3 regions of the Paractinoplanes hotanensis genome follow, and region 2 is predicted to be linked to each of the others. Evidence: riboswitches for the same ligand, from Rfam matches in the RefSeq annotation. Region 2 holds a riboswitch; each other region holds the start of a gene.

Region 1 (5,017 bases), on a different contig from region 2:
ACATCCAGCGACTCCAGCACTTCTTCGACGGCAGTGATGTCGGCGGCGGACTCCCGGCCGAGCGGCGCGATATAAGGCGTACGACCCAGGAGCGCGTAATCCAGCACCCGCATGCCCGGCGGGACCGTGGGCGACTGGCTCACCGTGGCGATCGTCCGGGCCCGCTCTCGGCGGTGCAGCCGGTCGACCGGGGCGCCGTCGAGCTCGACCGTGCCGGTGCAGGGCAACAGGCCGCCGATCGCGCGCAACGCCGTCGACTTGCCCGCGCCGTTGGGCCCGATCACCGTGACCCACTCGCCCCGGGACACGTCGAGGGCGACGCCGTCCACGATCAAGTTCCCGTCCAGCCGTACGCGAAGATCCTGAACACGAATCGCCCGAGCGCTCACGACGTCCCCCGGCTGCGGCGCAGCACCACGATGAAGAACGGCGCCCCGAAGAACGCCGTGACCACGCCGATCGGGATCTCGGCCTGCCCGCCGGCCGTACGGGCCAGCAGGTCGGCGAGCGCCAGGAAGGCGCCGCCGAACAGCACCGACAGCGGCAGGATCGACCGGTAGCTCGAGCCGGCCAGCAGGCGCATGGTGTGCGGGACGATGATGCCGACGAAGCCGATCAGCCCCGAGACCGACACCGCCGCCGCGGTGCCCAGCGAGGCGGCCACGATCAACAGGTAGCGGCTGCGCTGCGGGTGCAGGCCGAGGCCGGTTGCCTCCTCGTCGCCGACGGTCAGCACGTCGAGCTCGCGCCGCTGGGCCAGCACGATGACGGCGGTGACCACGGCGTACGGCAGCACGATGAGCACGTCGTGCCAGCCCGCGGTGGCCAGCCGCCCGAGCAGCCACGAGTAGACCTCGCGCAGCGTCTCGACGTGTCGCTGCATCAGATAGGTCTGCCCGGCGGCGAGGAACGACGAGACCGCCACCCCGGCCAGGATCAGCGTCGCCGGCGAGCGGTCGCGGCCCCCGGCCGCGCCCAGCAGCCAGGTCAGCGCGACCGCCAGCAGCGCACCGGCGAACGCTGCCACCGGCACCCCGATCGGCAGGTTGGCGGTGGCGTCGCCGGAAGCCCCGGCTCGCAACGAGATCACCGCGGTCACGCCTAGACCCGCGCCGGCAGCCACCCCGAGCAGGTGCGGGTCGGCCAGCGGATTGCGGAACACGCCCTGGTACGCGGCGCCGGCCAGCGCGAGCAGCCCGCCGACCAGCAGTCCGAGCACCACCCGGGGCAGCCGCAGCTCGGTGAGGATGGCGACCTCACGGGCCGTGAGGCCGCTGTGCAGCTGGACGCCCGGAATCAGGTTGAGAAGCTCGATGGCGACGCCGCCCGGCGGCAGCGCGACCGACCCGAAGGCCAGCCCCGCCACCAGCGCGATCAGAACGGCCGCGACACCACCGGCCAGCCAGCCCGCTCGCAGACCAGCCGGCCGGACCCCGCCCCGGTTCTCGCGGAGCGTGGTGGTCACCGCCCAGCCGTTCCGGTCACGCCGGGACCTTGGCCACGGCGTCGGCCACCGCGCGCACGAGATCGACGGTCCGCGGGCCCCAGCGGGACGCGATGTCGTCGTCGAGCGGGAAGATCTGCTTGGTCCGCACAGCCGTGATCGTGTTCCAGCCCTTGCGGGCGGCGACGGTCTGCGCCGACTGCTGGCAGCATTTGGTGTCGGCCAGGAAAATCGTGTCCGGGTCGGACTTGACCAGCGCCTCCGCCGAGAGCTGGGGGTAGCCGCCCTTGGCGCCGTCCGGGTCGGCGGCGTCGGCCACATTGGTCAGGCCGAAGAGCGAGAAGATCGAGCCCACGAACGTCTTCGAGGTGACCGTGTAGAGCGTCGGGTCGAGCTCGTAGTAGTAGCTGAGCGGCGCGCTGCGGGCGGGCACGTCCTTGACGATCTTGTCGATGTCGGCCTTCATCCGGTCGGTCAGCGCGTCGGCCTCCGCCCGATGCCCGGTCAGCGTGCCCAGGTCACCGATTTCCCGGTACGTGTCGTCGAGGTCAGCCGCGGCCGCGACGAGCAGCACCGGGATCTTCAGCCGGTCGAGCTGCGCGACGATCTTGTCGATGTCGTTGGAGAGCACCACCAGGTCGGGGTCCTTGGCCGCGATCGCCTCGGCGTTGGGCTTGAAGCCGGAGAGGTCGGTCTTCGGCGCGTCGGCCGGGTGGTTCGACTGATCGTCGACCGCCGTCACCTGCGGTCCGGCCCCGATGGCGAACAGCATCTCGGTGGCCGTCGCGCTCAGCGAGACGATCTTCTCGGGTCGCTGGTCGAGCGTGAGGTCGCCCACCGTCACCGGGTACGACGCGGCGGCGGCGCCCGACGGCTGACCACCCGCGGGCCCGGTCGTGTCGTCGTTGCCGCCGCAGGCGCCGGCCAGCAGCAGCGTGGTCACCGCGAGCGCGGCTGTCAGTGCACGTTTCATGAGGTCCTCCGGTCGGCCGGGTGCTGTGCCGACGGGCGTCGGCCGGGTGCTTCGCCGACAGGGCCTCAGGGGTGGTCTGTCCGCGAGGCGCCCCTCCCCGGGAGCGCTTGTTCGCGACCGGCGTCCAGGCGACCTGGCTCGACCCCGAAGGAGGTCACACAGTTGCGGGACAGCGCCGGGTTCACACCGGCTTCGCTGAACGCGGTCCCTCCGACGCTATCCCACCCCTGATCAACGGGGCGGTTCGGCGCTCTTCTCCTGCTGCGGAGCGGCGGCCCGGTCGCCCTCGGCGGCCGCTTCCTCGTCACCGGCCAGCGCGGCGCGCAGCCGCTCCTTCTCGGCCGAGCGACGGCCCGCGGCGCCGACGAGCTGCTCGTTCATCTCGTTACGCCACTTGGCGAGCAGGAAGAACGACGCGACGGCCGACACCAGGATCGCGATCATGCCGGTCACCAGGAGGTTGAGCGGGAGAGGCGAGAGCAGCGCGAGAACCACCACGAACAGGCCGATCCGGCCGAGCGTGTATTTGATGGCGGGGCTCATGTCTCCCTCTCGTCAGCCCACGCGGTGACTGAGCCACCGCAGGCCGTAGAACCAGATCAGGCAATAGACCACCGTGAAGGCGGCCGCGCCGAACAGACCGCTGACCAGCGTCGGGAACTGGGTGGCGGCGAGGCCGGCAATCGTCATGCCGGCGGCCACGGCGAAGCCGGTGCCCAGCAGAGCGACCACAACGCGCGAGGCGCCGTAGCCCTCGGCCCGGAACTCTTCGACGAACAGCCACACCGGCAGGATGATCGCGAGCCAGCCGCTGGTGTTGCCGAACTCGGAGACCCGGGTCAGCGACAGGATCGCCTCGAGGATCAACAGCAGGACGGCCCCGGTCACCAGCCCGGCCAGCGCGGTGCCGACGAGGTCGCCGATGGTCGCCAGGCGTCCGCTGGCGTCCCGGCGTGGGCGGCGGGTGCTTTTCGTGTCGGTCATGACACCTTGCAGGGTACGCGCCCGGCTCAGGCCCAGACCTGCTGCGGTTCGCTGCGCCGCAGGGCCAGGGAGGGCGCCGGCTCGTGCTCGGTCACGACCTCGTGGCGGCCGTCGCGCTCGACCGGCCGGAAGCCCGCGTCCCAGATGAGGGTGAGCACCTCGTCGCGGTCGGCGGCCCCCTCGGGACCGTCGAGGTCGTCGGCGCCGAAGTTGAGTGTGAGCTGGGCGACCGGCAGGCCGTGCATGGCCCAGGAACACGTCACGTGGCGCACGTTGTCGAGCAGCAGCCGGGACACGGCGAACGTCTTCAGCGTCTCGGTCGGCGCCGCCGCCCTGGCCTCGCCCTCGGGCTGGTGCCGCACCGGGGCGAAGGCCGGCACGTCGCCCGCTCGGTCCTGCTGGTCGCGCAGCCGCAGCACGTGATCGACGCGGTCGCCCGCACTCTCGAGACGGCCGTAGATCATGGAGGCGGCCTCGGACTGCGGGCCGGCGTTGAAGGTCACCCGGTCGCCGTTGAGCTCGGTGCGCCGGTGGTGGGCCAGGCGGCCGAGCCAGGCGAGGTCGTCGCAGGCGTAGAGGGCCTCGCCGTCGGCCCGGTTCAGCCGCTCGCCGGCATAGACCTTGGCCTCCAGCTCACGCTTCAATCCGGCATCCATCTGCTGCGCCCCTCTCGACAACTGCCGTCGAGAGTACTTCTCCCCTCCCCCGAACCGCCGGGCGCCGGTGTCCGGCGGGTGCCCGCGTGGTGCCGTTCGCCGGATTCCCAGTCTTCTTTCACCTGGGATCAATCGACAGGCATGCGAGCTTTGATGTAAGTCTTTAGGGGGACGGCACGCGGCGCGAAGCGGCGCGACGGGACGGGGAGCACATGGCGACAGCAAGAGTCGGTGTCCGGCGATCACGCAACGCACACCCTTGGTGGCGCCCCGTTGCGTTCTCCGCCGTTGCCGCCACCATTGCCGCCCTGTTCCAGCCCGTTCCCGCCCTGGCCGACCCGGCCACCGCCCCGCAGGACACATTCAACCTGGCCGTGCCCGATGTCGGCGCCCGCCCGGCGGCGCTCGGCACCCTGACGCTCCCCGGCCAGAAGGCGCCCACCACGAGCACGATCACGTCGCTGCCCGGGGCCGCCACCAACCCGGCCCTCCAGCGGATCGAGAAGGGTCGCAACGAGATCGCGGCCCTGGGCGACAAGCTGATCCAGGCCGAGCAGGATCGTGACCTGGCCAAGGCGCAGGCCGAGGCCGCCGGCCTGAAGTACGAACAGGCGTCGGCCAACCTCCAGCAGGCGCAGGCGGCCGCGGCCGACGCCGCGGCCCAGGCCGTGATCGACGCCGCCGGCCTGCCGCCCGGTGGCGTCGGCGGCGCCAACAGCCTCGACGATCTGGCCCGTCTGCAGCGTGGCCAGGGCACCGCCCAGGCCATCGCCCGCCAGATCGAACTGGCCCAGGTCACCGCGCAGCTCGCGCTCGACGAACAGGCGCTGAGCGGCGAGCGCCAGACCGAGTTCGCCACGGCTTACAAGACCCTCCAGACCCAGCTGGCCCGCAAGCAGACCGCACAGCAGACCCTCGAGCTGGCCAACGCCGACGCGCTGGCCGCCGCCGAGGCGAGCC
Region 2 (5,017 bases):
GTGGCCGACCGCTACCTGCTGCGCCACCCCCAGGAGCGCACGGTCGTCGAGACCCCGCAGTACTTCCTGCTGCGGGTGGCGTGCGGGCTGTCCGAGACGCCGTCCGAGGCCATCGGGTTCTACCGGCTGATGTCGTCGCTGGCCTATCTGCCCAGCTCACCGACGCTGTTCAACTCGGGCACCCGGCACACCCAGATGTCGTCGTGCTTCCTCGTCGACTCGCCGCGCGACGAGCTCGACTCCATCTACGAGCGCTACCACCAGGTCGCGAAGCTGTCCAAGTTCTCGGGCGGCATCGGCATCGCGTGGTCGCGCGTCCGGGGTCGTGGCGCGCTCATCCGGGGCACGAACGGCAGGTCCAACGGCATCGTCCCGTTCCTCAAGACCCTCGACGCGGGCGTCGCCGCGGTCAACCAGGGCGGCCGGCGCAAGGGCGCGGCCTGCGTTTATCTCGAGCCGTGGCACCCGGACGTCGAGGAGTTCCTGGAGCTGCGCGACAACACCGGCGAGGAGTCGCGCCGCACCCACAACCTCAACCTGGCCAACTGGATCCCGGACGAGTTCATGCGCCGGGTCGAGGCCGACGGCGAGTGGTCGCTGATCGACCCGTCCGACGCGCCCGAGCTGCCCGACCTGTTCGGCGAGGCGTTCGACGAGGCCTACCGGGCGGCCGAGAAGAAGGCGGTCAAGAAGGTCAAGGCCCGCGACCTGTACGGGCGGATGATGCGCACACTCGCGCAGACCGGCAACGGCTGGATGACGTTCAAGGACCGCTCGAACGCGTTGTCCAACCAGACCGGCGCCCCGGGCAACACCATCCACCTGTCCAACCTGTGCACCGAGATCCTCGAGGTGAACAGCGACGACGAGACGGCGGTGTGCAACCTCGGCTCGATCAACCTCGGCGCTCACGTGACCGGCGGCGGCGTCGACTGGGAGAAGTTGCGCGCCACGGTGCGGACCGCGGTGGTGTTCCTGGACCGGGTCATCGACATCAACTACTACCCGTCCGAGCAGGCCGCGAAGTCGAACCCACGTTGGCGGCCGATCGGGCTCGGGCTGATGGGGCTGCAGGACGCGTTCTTCCAACTGCGGCTTCCGTTCGACTCGGCCCAAGCCCAGGAACTGTCCACGCGCGTACAAGAAGAGATCTTTCTGACCGCGCTGGAGGTGTCGGCCGATCTGGCCGAGCAGTTCGGACCGCACCCGGCCTTCGCCGAGACCCGCGCCGCGGGCGGTGACCTGCACCCGGACCTGTGGGGAGCGACGCCCGCGCAGACCGAACGGTGGACGAACGTGCGCGAACGCGCACGGACGAGCGGTCTGCGCAACTCGCTGCTGGTGGCGATCGCGCCGACGGCCACCATCGCCTCGATCGCCGGGTGTTACGAGTGCATCGAGCCGCAGGTGTCCAACCTCTTCAAGCGCGAGACCATGTCCGGCGAGTTCCTGCAGATCAACACGTATCTCGTACGGGAGTTGAAGGCCCGCGGCCTGTGGACGGCCTCGATCCGGGAGCAGATCAAGCGGGCCGAGGGTTCCGTCCAGGGCATCGCCGAACTGCCGGCCGAGGTGCGCGAACTGTTCCGTACGGCCTGGGAGTTGCCGCAGAAGGCCCTGATCGAGCTGGCCGCCGCCCGGGCGCCCTACATCGATCAGTCGCAGTCGCTCAACCTGTTCCTGAGCGCGCCGACCATCGGCAAGCTCTCCTCGATGTACCTGTACGCCTGGAAGGCCGGGTTGAAGACGTCGTACTACCTGCGCTCGCGCCCCGCGACGCGCATCCAGCAGGCGACCGTCTCCGTCGCGGCAGCCACGACGCCGCTCGCCGCGCTTCCCGTCGTCTCCGACGAGGAAGCCCTTGCCTGCTCCCTGGAAAACCCCGAGTCATGTGAGGCCTGCCAGTGACCACCACCCCCGTACGTCAGATGCTGCTCGATCCCGGCATGGACCTCACGCTGCGGCCGATGCGCTACCCGCACTTCTTCGACCGCTTCAAGGACGCCATCAAGAACACCTGGACCGTCGAGGAGGTCGACCTGCACGGCGACCTCGCCGACCTGCAGCGCCTCTCACCGGCCGAGCAACACCTGGTCTCGCGGCTGGTTGCCTTCTTCGCCACCGGTGACACGATCGTGTCCAACAACCTCGTGCTCAACCTGTATCAACACGTCAACTCGCCCGAGGGCCGCCTCTATCTCTCGCGGCAGCTGTTCGAGGAGGCCGTGCACGTTCAGTTCTATCTGAACCTGCTCGACACCTACGTGCCCGATCTCGACGAGCGCGCCGAGGCGTTCGCGGCCGTCGAGAACATCCCGTCGATCGCCCGCAAGGCCGAGTTCTGTTACCAGTGGATCGACTCGATCTACGAACTGCGCTCGCTGCGGTCGAAGGTGGACCGCCGCGCGTTCCTGCTCAACGTGATCTGCTTCGCCGCGTGCATCGAGGGGCTGTTCTTCTACGGCGCTTTCGCGTACGTGTATTTCCTGCGCTCCCGCGGCCTGCTGAACGGCCTCGCCTCCGGCACCAACTGGGTCTTCCGCGACGAGAGCATGCACATGGCGTTCGCGTTCGACGTGGTCGACCAGGTCCGGCAGGAGGAACCGGATCTCTTCGACGCCGAGATGGAGCAGCAGGTCCGCGACATGCTGTCCGAGGCCGTCGAATGCGAGGTGCAGTTCGCCGAGGACCTGCTCACCCAGGGCGTCTCGGGCATGTCGCTGGCCGACATGCGCGAGTACCTGCAGCATGTCGCCGACCGCCGCCTGTCGGCGCTGGGCATCGAGCCGATGTACGGCAGCGGCAACCCGTTCGCCTTCATGGAGCTCCAGGACGTGCAGGAGCTCTCGAACTTCTTCGAGCGCCGTGTCTCGGCCTACCAGGTCGGTGTGACGGGTTCGGTCACCTTCGACGACGAATTCTGAGCGACTGATGCCGATCCGCTCACTAGAGTGGACGGCAGTGCTGGTTCGCCCCGGTCCGACGAGACCGGACCGGGGCGTCGTAAGAGGGAACCCGGTGGAAATCCGGGACTGCCCCGCAGCGGTGAGTGGGAACGACCGCCGTCATCAAGCACTGGGCCGCGAGGCCTGGGAAGCGACGGCCAGTAGGAACGTGCCAGGCGCCCGCAAGTCCGAAGACCTGCCCGCACCGTGCGCACCGACCGGTGCGCGCCGCCGGTGATCCCGCGGGAGGGTCAGGTGCCTCGTTTCAGCGTGCCTCTTCTCGTGGGCCACCGGGGTCTTCGAGGGAAGGAACACCTGTCGTGACAACGCCTTTCGGGCAGAGCACTGTGCTCGGCTACCCGCGTATCGGCGCCAACCGTGAGTTGAAGAAGGCCGTCGAAGCCTACTGGGCCGGCACGATCGACGCCGCCGCACTCGAGCGGACCGCCGCCGGGCTGCGCGCCGAGGTGTGGCAGACGCTGCGCAACGCCCGGCTCGACGCTATCCCGTCCAACACGTTCTCGTTCTACGACCACGTCCTCGACACCGCCGTCGCCGTCGGTGCGGTCCCGGACCGGTTCGACCGGCTGTGTCTGTCCGAACTGGACACGTATTTCGCCATGGCCCGCGGAGTCGACGCCGAGCCCGCGCTCGAGCTGACCAAGTGGTTCGACACCAACTACCACTACCTGGTCCCCGAGATCGCCGACGAGACCACCTTCCGGGCGCGGCCGGACAAGCCCCTGCGGGAGTACGCCGAAGCCGCCGCGCTCGGCATCACCACCCGCCCGGTGCTGGTCGGGCCGGCCACGTTCCTGCTTCTGGCCAAGCCCTCCGCGTCGAGCGGGCTGCCGTTCGACCGTCTCGGCGAGCTGACCGACACGTACGCGGAGATCCTGGTTCGCCTCGCCGACGCCGGCGTGCCCTGGGTGCAGCTGGACGAGCCGGCCTACGTCACCGACCGCACGCCGGCGGAGATCGACGCGCTGCGCGCGGTCTACCACCGCCTCGGCGGCCTCGAACGACGGCCGCAGATCCTCGTAGCCACCTACTTCGGCGAGCTCGGCGCCGCCCTGCCCGCGCTGCTCGGCACCCCGATCGAGGCGCTCGGCCTCGATCTGGTCGCCGGCCGGGGCAACCTGGCCCGGCTGGCCGCCGCCGGGCCGCTGCGCGGCAAGACGATCGTCGCCGGACTGGTCGACGGGCACAACATCTGGCGTACCGACCTGCGCGCCGCGGCCTCGATCGGAGCGACCGTCACCGGGCTGGCCGACCACGTCGCGGTCTCGGCCTCATGCTCGCTGCTGCACGTCCCGGTCGACCTGTCGGTCGAGAAGCGCCTGGACGCGGACCTGGTCGCCCGGCTCGCGTTCGCGCGGCAGAAGGTGGACGAGGTCGTGCTGCTCGGCAGGGCGCTGCGCGACGGCACCGCCCACCTCCCCGAACCGCTGCCCGCGACCCCGCCGTCGTGGCGGCACGACGGCGTACGGGCCCGGATCGCCGCACTGAGCCCGGCCGACCGGCAGCGCGGCGCCTACGCTGAACGGGCCGCCGCCCAGCAGGCCCGGCTCGGGCTGCCGGATCTGCCCACCACGACCATCGGCTCGTTCCCGCAGACCGCTCCGCTGCGGCAGGCGCGGGCCGCTCTGCGCGCCGGAACCCTGTCCGCCGCCGATTACGCCGCGCTCATGAGGAAGGAGGTCGAGCACGTCATCCGGCTGCAGGAGGAGCTGGGCCTGGACGTCCTCGTGCACGGGGAACCGGAGCGCAACGACATGGTGCAGTACTTCGGCGAGCAGCTCGACGGGTTCGCGGCCACCGACCTCGGCTGGGTGCAGTCGTACGGCTCCCGCTGCGTACGCCCGCCGATCATCTACGGCGACGTGGCCCGCCGCGGCCCGATGACCGTCGAGTGGTCGACGTTCGCGCAGTCGCTCACCGACCGCCCGGTGAAGGGCATGCTCACCGGCCCGGTCACTATCCTGGCCTGGTCGTTCGTCCGCACCGACCAGCCCTGGGCGGACACCGCCGACCAGGTCGCGCTGGCCCTGCGCGACGAGACGGCCGACCTG
Region 3 (5,017 bases), on a different contig from region 2:
TCGGCCGCCTCGGCCGCGTGGTCGCGTTCGGCGCCGGCGCGCTGGATCCACGACCAGCCCTCGCCCATCTTGTGCCAGGTGACCGGCGCTCCCCCGGTGGCGCCGAGCGCCTTGAGCGCGGATTCCTCGCCCACCCGCCACTTCTCCGACTTCACGAACTGGAAGACGCCAACCGGCCAGCCCGCGCTCCACGCGCGCAGGGCCATCCCGAAGGCAGCGGTCGACTTGCCCTTACCGTGTCCGGTGTGGACGGCCAGCACGGCCTGGCGCCGGCGCTGGCGGGTGGTGAGGCCGTCGTCCGGCACGGAGGTGACTTTTCCCTGCGGCATCAGGCGGCCCGGCCCGTCTCGAGGCCCTCCACCGGCATCAGGTCGGCGTCGAGCGCGGCAGCGAGCCGGGCCGCGAGCCGCAACCGGATCGGCCCGGATTCGCAGTCGACCACCACAGTGGACACCCCTGCGAGCGCCGGCGCCACGGTGGCCGGGTCGGGTCCGCTGGTGGCCCGGCCGTCGGTGACGACGATCAACAGCGGCCGCCGGCGCGGGTCACGGCGACGCTCGGTCGCGATGGTCGCGGCGGCCGTCCGGAGGCCGGCGGCCAAGGGCGTACGTCCCCCCGTGCGCAGACCCGCCAGCCGGAGCACCCCCACCTCATGGCTGGACGTGGGCGGCAGCACCTGCTCGGCCTCGTGCCCCCGGAAGGTGATCATCCCCACCCGGTCCCGCCGCTGATAGGCGTCGCGCAGCAGCGACAACACCGCCGTCTTCACCACCGTCATCCGCTTGCGGGCCGCCATCGACCCCGAGGCGTCGACCACGAAGAGCACCAGGTTCGACTCCCGCCCGACGTGCACCGCCTCCCGCAGATCCCGGGGCAGCACCATCGGCCGCCAACCCGCATCCACGGGCGCATCGCCCGCGCGGTGCACCTGGCCCCGCTCGCCGTCCGACTGAGGCCCGGCAGCGCTCGAGTCACGCGCCCCTCCCACCTCTGCCTGCCCGGTGCGTACCCGATTTGGGACTGCTCCTTCGCGCCCCTGGCCGATCCGTGACCGCTCAGTGCCCGCACGGTGCAGAGCCGCGCGCAGGGTGGCCGGCAGGTGCGGCGCCCCGGCCAGCCGACCGGTCGGCATCCGAGAGCCGACAACGCGTCCACGCCGCGACAGCGACAGCGAACGACGACCGGCGTGGCCGCCCTCCCCACGACGCGCGATGCTCAGAGTCTTCGTTCGATAGGCAGAACCCGGCGCGACCGCCGCCGCTCCGGCTACCCGATTCTCGCCGCGCCCGCCGTCCTCATCGGATTGCTGGTCCGCGGCCGATTTATCCGTCATTTCCGGACTGGGCAATGAGGACTGCGACGTCGGAGAAGCGCCGTCGTCCGAGGAGCCGCGGGCGCCTTCCGGGCCGCCGTCAGCCGATCCCCCATCGCCGCCACCGCTGTCCGGGCCGCCACGGTCCGAGCCGCTGCTGTCCGAGCCGCTGCTGTCCGGGCCGCCCCCGTCCGGGCCGCCGTCCTCGGGGCCACCAGCAGGCGGGGCGTCGTCCGGGTCGTCGTCCCCGAGCTGCGCGTCCGCTTCCTTCAGGGCTTGCTCGAGGCGCTGCTCGTCGGTGCCGGGCGGGTCGAGGGGATCCTTGCGGCGGCGGTGCGGCAGCGCCAGGCGCGCGGCATCGCGTACGTCATCGGCAGTGACCAGCTCGCGGCCGTGCCAGGCCGCCAGGGCGACCGCGCAGCGGGCCACCACGATGTCCGCGCGCATCCCGTCCACCCCGTACGCGAGACTGACCAGCGCGATCCGGTCGAGCTCCCGGTCCGGCAGCACAACGGCCGGCAGCAGGTCCCGGGCGGCCACGATCCGGCCCGCCAGCTCCCGCTCGTCGCCCTCGAACCGCGCCGCGAACCGGTCCGGGTCGAGCTCGTAGGCCAGCCGCCGCCGCACCACCTCGGCCCGGTCCTTGGCGTCGCGCGGCGCGGACACGTTGACCACCAGACCGAACCGGTCGACGAGCTGCGGCCGCGGCTCGCCCTCCTCCGGGTTCATCGTGCCGACCAGCAGGAACCGGGCCGCGTGCTTGACCGACACCCCGTCCCGCTCGACGTGGGCCCGGCCCATCGCCGCCGCGTCCAGCAGCAGGTCGACCAGGTGGTCGGGCAGCAGGTTGACCTCGTCGACATAGAGCACCCCGCGGTGCGCCGCCGCCAGCAGTCCCGGCTCGTACGCCTTGACCCCGTCGGCCAGCGCCCGCTGCAGATCGAGCGTGCCCACCACCCTGTCCTCGGTCGCGCCGACCGGCAGCTCCACCAGCGAGGCGGGCCGGTGGTGAACCGGACTGTCGGCGGCGTGCGGGCCGTCGGGGCAGAGCGGATCCATTTTCGACGGGTCACACGCGAAGCGGCAACCGCGCACCACAGCCACCTCGGGCAGCAGCGCGGCCAGGGCGCGCACGACAGTGCTCTTGGCGGTGCCCTTCTCGCCACGCACCAGAACCCCGCCCACAGCGGGCGAGACGGCGGTCAGCAGCAGGGCGAGGCGCAGATCGGCCAAGCCGACCACGGCCGAGAACGGGTACGGCGTCACGGGAGTCCCTCTCTGCGCGGGTGTCCACGCCCGCGCGGCGGTTGTCACGAGCGGCCGGAGTCTCCTGACTCCCGGATCGTCGCTCCCCGCGCGCCTTCCGGCTGTAGGTGCCGTGGCCTCTGGTGGCGGGTCGCTCCCCGGTCACAGTGGCGGGACCGTCCCGGATTACGCACCGGGTTCCTCCGCTACCGCTCGCCCGCCATGCTTTCTCACGCCCGCCCACCCCGTCAACGCGGGGTAAGGTGACCCCTACGACACGGCCTTCTCCGTCGTGGGCAGGGCCGGCGGGGCGATCCGGTCGAGTTCCTTCACCACCTCGAGCACGGCCAGCGCCGAAGACTCGATGAGCGGCCGCAGCCGGGCGTACAGGTGGGCGTTGGCCGGATCGGGGCGGGTCGGCTCGCCGAGCGGCACGAGCGACGCCGCCTGATCGAGGTCGGGCAGCTCGCCGAGGGCGTGCCGGGCCAGCAGGCACGCGCCGAGCGCGGTGCCCTCCGGGGTGTCGGCCACCGCGACCGGCACGTCGAGCGCGGCCGCGAGCACACCGACCCACAGCTCGGAGGCAACCGCCCCGCCCGTGGCCCGCACCTCGGTGACCGCGATCCCCTCGGCCGTGAACGAGTCCCGGACCAGGGCCAGCTGCTGGCACACGCCTTCGACGGCCGACCGGACGAGGTGGGCGCGCCCGTGTTCCCGCCGCAGTCCCAGGTACGCGCCGCGCAGACCGGGCTTCCACCAGGGCGCCCGTTCGCCGAGCAGGTACGGCAGGCAGAGCAGCCCGTCGCTGCCGGCCGCCACCCCCTGGGCCTCCACGAGCAGGGCGGCGTCGCGTTCGTCGGCGTCCTCCCCCTCGGCGCCCGGCCGTTCGAACCCGGCCGCGAAACTCTGCCCGGCCCAGCGCACCACCGAGCCGGCGTTGTTGACCGCCCCGCCGATCACCCAGCGGTCCTCGGTGAGCGCGTAGCAGAACAGCCGCCCCGCCCGGTCGGCGGTGGGCCGGTCGACCACCGTCCGGAGCGCGCCGCTGGTGCCCAGCGAGACCGCCGCCACCCCGGCCGGGGTGGCTCCGACGCCCAGGTTGGCCAGGGGTCCGTCGGCCGCGCCGATGACCAGCGGGGTGGCCGGGTCGAGCCCCGCCGCCCGGGCGACGCCGGGCCGCAGCTTGAGGACCGTGGTCGTCGGCAGCACCTCGGCCAGTTGCCCGGCGGTCACTCCAGCGATGTCCAGCGCCTCCGGGTCCCACCGCCGCTCGTGGATGTCGTAGAGCCCCGTGCCGCTGGCGATCGACAGATCCACGGCGTACGGGGCGTCGGCCAGAGCGGCCAGCACGAGCTCCTTCACGCCGCCCCAGCGCGGGGTCTTGCGCAGGGTCTCGGGGTCGTTGTCGCGCCACCAGGCCAGCTTGGTCAGCGGCGACATCGGGTGGACCGGCGTTCCCGTACGCCCTTGCAAGCGCTTGCCCCGGCCCTCGGCCACGATCCGCTCGCTCTGTTCCCCGGCGCGGGCGTCGGCCCAGGTGACCAGCGGCCCGAGCGGCGCGCCGTCGCCGTCCATCGGCACGATCGCGTGCAGGAAGGCGCTGAGCCCGACGGCGATCACCCGGTCGCCGTTCGCGCGGCAGGCCTCGGCGACGTCGACCAGCGCCTTGACCGCGGCGTCGCGCAGCGCGGCCGGGTCGAGCTCGGCCCGCCCCGGCCCGGGCACCACGAGCGGGTAGTGGACGCTGGTCAGCGCACGGATCGTGCCGTCGGGCCCGGCGGCCACCCCCTTGGTGGCGGTGGTTCCGGTGTCGATCCCGATCACGACGTCCATGCGTGTCCTCCCAGCGTCCGGCTGCCCTCAAACCTAAGGCAGGGCGACGCGCGCCGCTCGGCCCTGCCGGGGACGCACCTCCAGATGGGTGGCGGCGGCCGGGATCACGGCGGCCTGCCCGGCAACCGGCAGCCAGGCCCCGTCCCGTACGCGGTAGAGCAGTTGGCAGTTGAGCGCGGCCACCGCCACGCCCAGCTGCTGCGGCAGGCGGGCGTGCAGGATCGGGTAGGACTGGCCGATGTTGTCGGTGCCGTCGCTGGACAGGCCGTCCTCGAGCCGGCCCAGATAGTTGACCCGGGGCTTCTCGCCCGCGCGGGCCGCCATCCAGAAGGCCCGGGCCCGGCCGTCCAGCGCGAGGGTCTGCACCACCAGGCGGCGCCCGTCGGCCGTCGCACCGCTCAGCCGCCACTGGGTCGGGCCGGTCCAGCTGTGGTAGCCGTACGGATCGAGGTAGGCCTGCTGCGCGCCGACGTCCCACCAGTCCTTCTCGGAGCCGGTCGGCTCGTTCGCCCAGGCCTTCTCGCGGCCGGGCAGCAGGTGGTCGATCCGCTCCGGCATCAGGTTCTGCGCGTTGCTGCCGTCGTCGGCCACGGCGTTCAGGTTGGCCAGCCACACCTTGTCCGGCGC

The links. A riboswitch is a leader RNA that binds a small molecule or an ion and turns the genes downstream of it on or off. The one in region 2 is predicted to bind cobalamin.
Region 1: it holds a riboswitch for cobalamin, as region 2 does, so the genes downstream of both, LXN57_RS17200 (ABC transporter substrate-binding protein) here and metE (5-methyltetrahydropteroyltriglutamate--homocysteine S-methyltransferase) in region 2, are expected to answer to the same signal.
Region 3: it holds a riboswitch for cobalamin, as region 2 does, so the genes downstream of both, LXN57_RS08865 (VWA domain-containing protein) here and metE (5-methyltetrahydropteroyltriglutamate--homocysteine S-methyltransferase) in region 2, are expected to answer to the same signal.

The regions. Positions count from the first base shown of each region.
Region 1 covers NZ_JAMQOL010000021.1:78,599-83,615, reverse strand. The annotation lists gene LXN57_RS17210 (ABC transporter ATP-binding protein) at 1-389, opposite strand, end outside; gene LXN57_RS17205 (FecCD family ABC transporter permease) at 386-1,465, opposite strand; gene LXN57_RS17200 (ABC transporter substrate-binding protein) at 1,482-2,417, opposite strand; cobalamin riboswitch at 2,527-2,664, opposite strand; gene LXN57_RS17195 (DUF4229 domain-containing protein) at 2,649-2,960, opposite strand; gene LXN57_RS17190 (hypothetical protein) at 2,973-3,401, opposite strand; gene LXN57_RS17185 (hypothetical protein) at 3,428-4,057, opposite strand; gene LXN57_RS17180 (C40 family peptidase) at 4,270-5,017, shown strand, end outside.
Region 2 covers NZ_JAMQOL010000001.1:173,442-178,458, reverse strand. The annotation lists gene LXN57_RS00855 (ribonucleoside-diphosphate reductase subunit alpha) at 1-1,908, shown strand, start outside; gene LXN57_RS00850 (ribonucleotide-diphosphate reductase subunit beta) at 1,929-2,924, shown strand; cobalamin riboswitch at 2,949-3,163, shown strand; gene metE (5-methyltetrahydropteroyltriglutamate--homocysteine S-methyltransferase) at 3,266-5,017, shown strand, end outside.
Region 3 covers NZ_JAMQOL010000010.1:176,558-181,574, forward strand. The annotation lists gene cobO (cob(I)yrinic acid a,c-diamide adenosyltransferase) at 1-329, opposite strand, end outside; gene LXN57_RS08865 (VWA domain-containing protein) at 329-2,578, opposite strand; cobalamin riboswitch at 2,636-2,761, opposite strand; gene LXN57_RS08870 (gluconokinase) at 2,828-4,390, opposite strand; gene LXN57_RS08875 (hypothetical protein) at 4,424-5,017, opposite strand, start outside.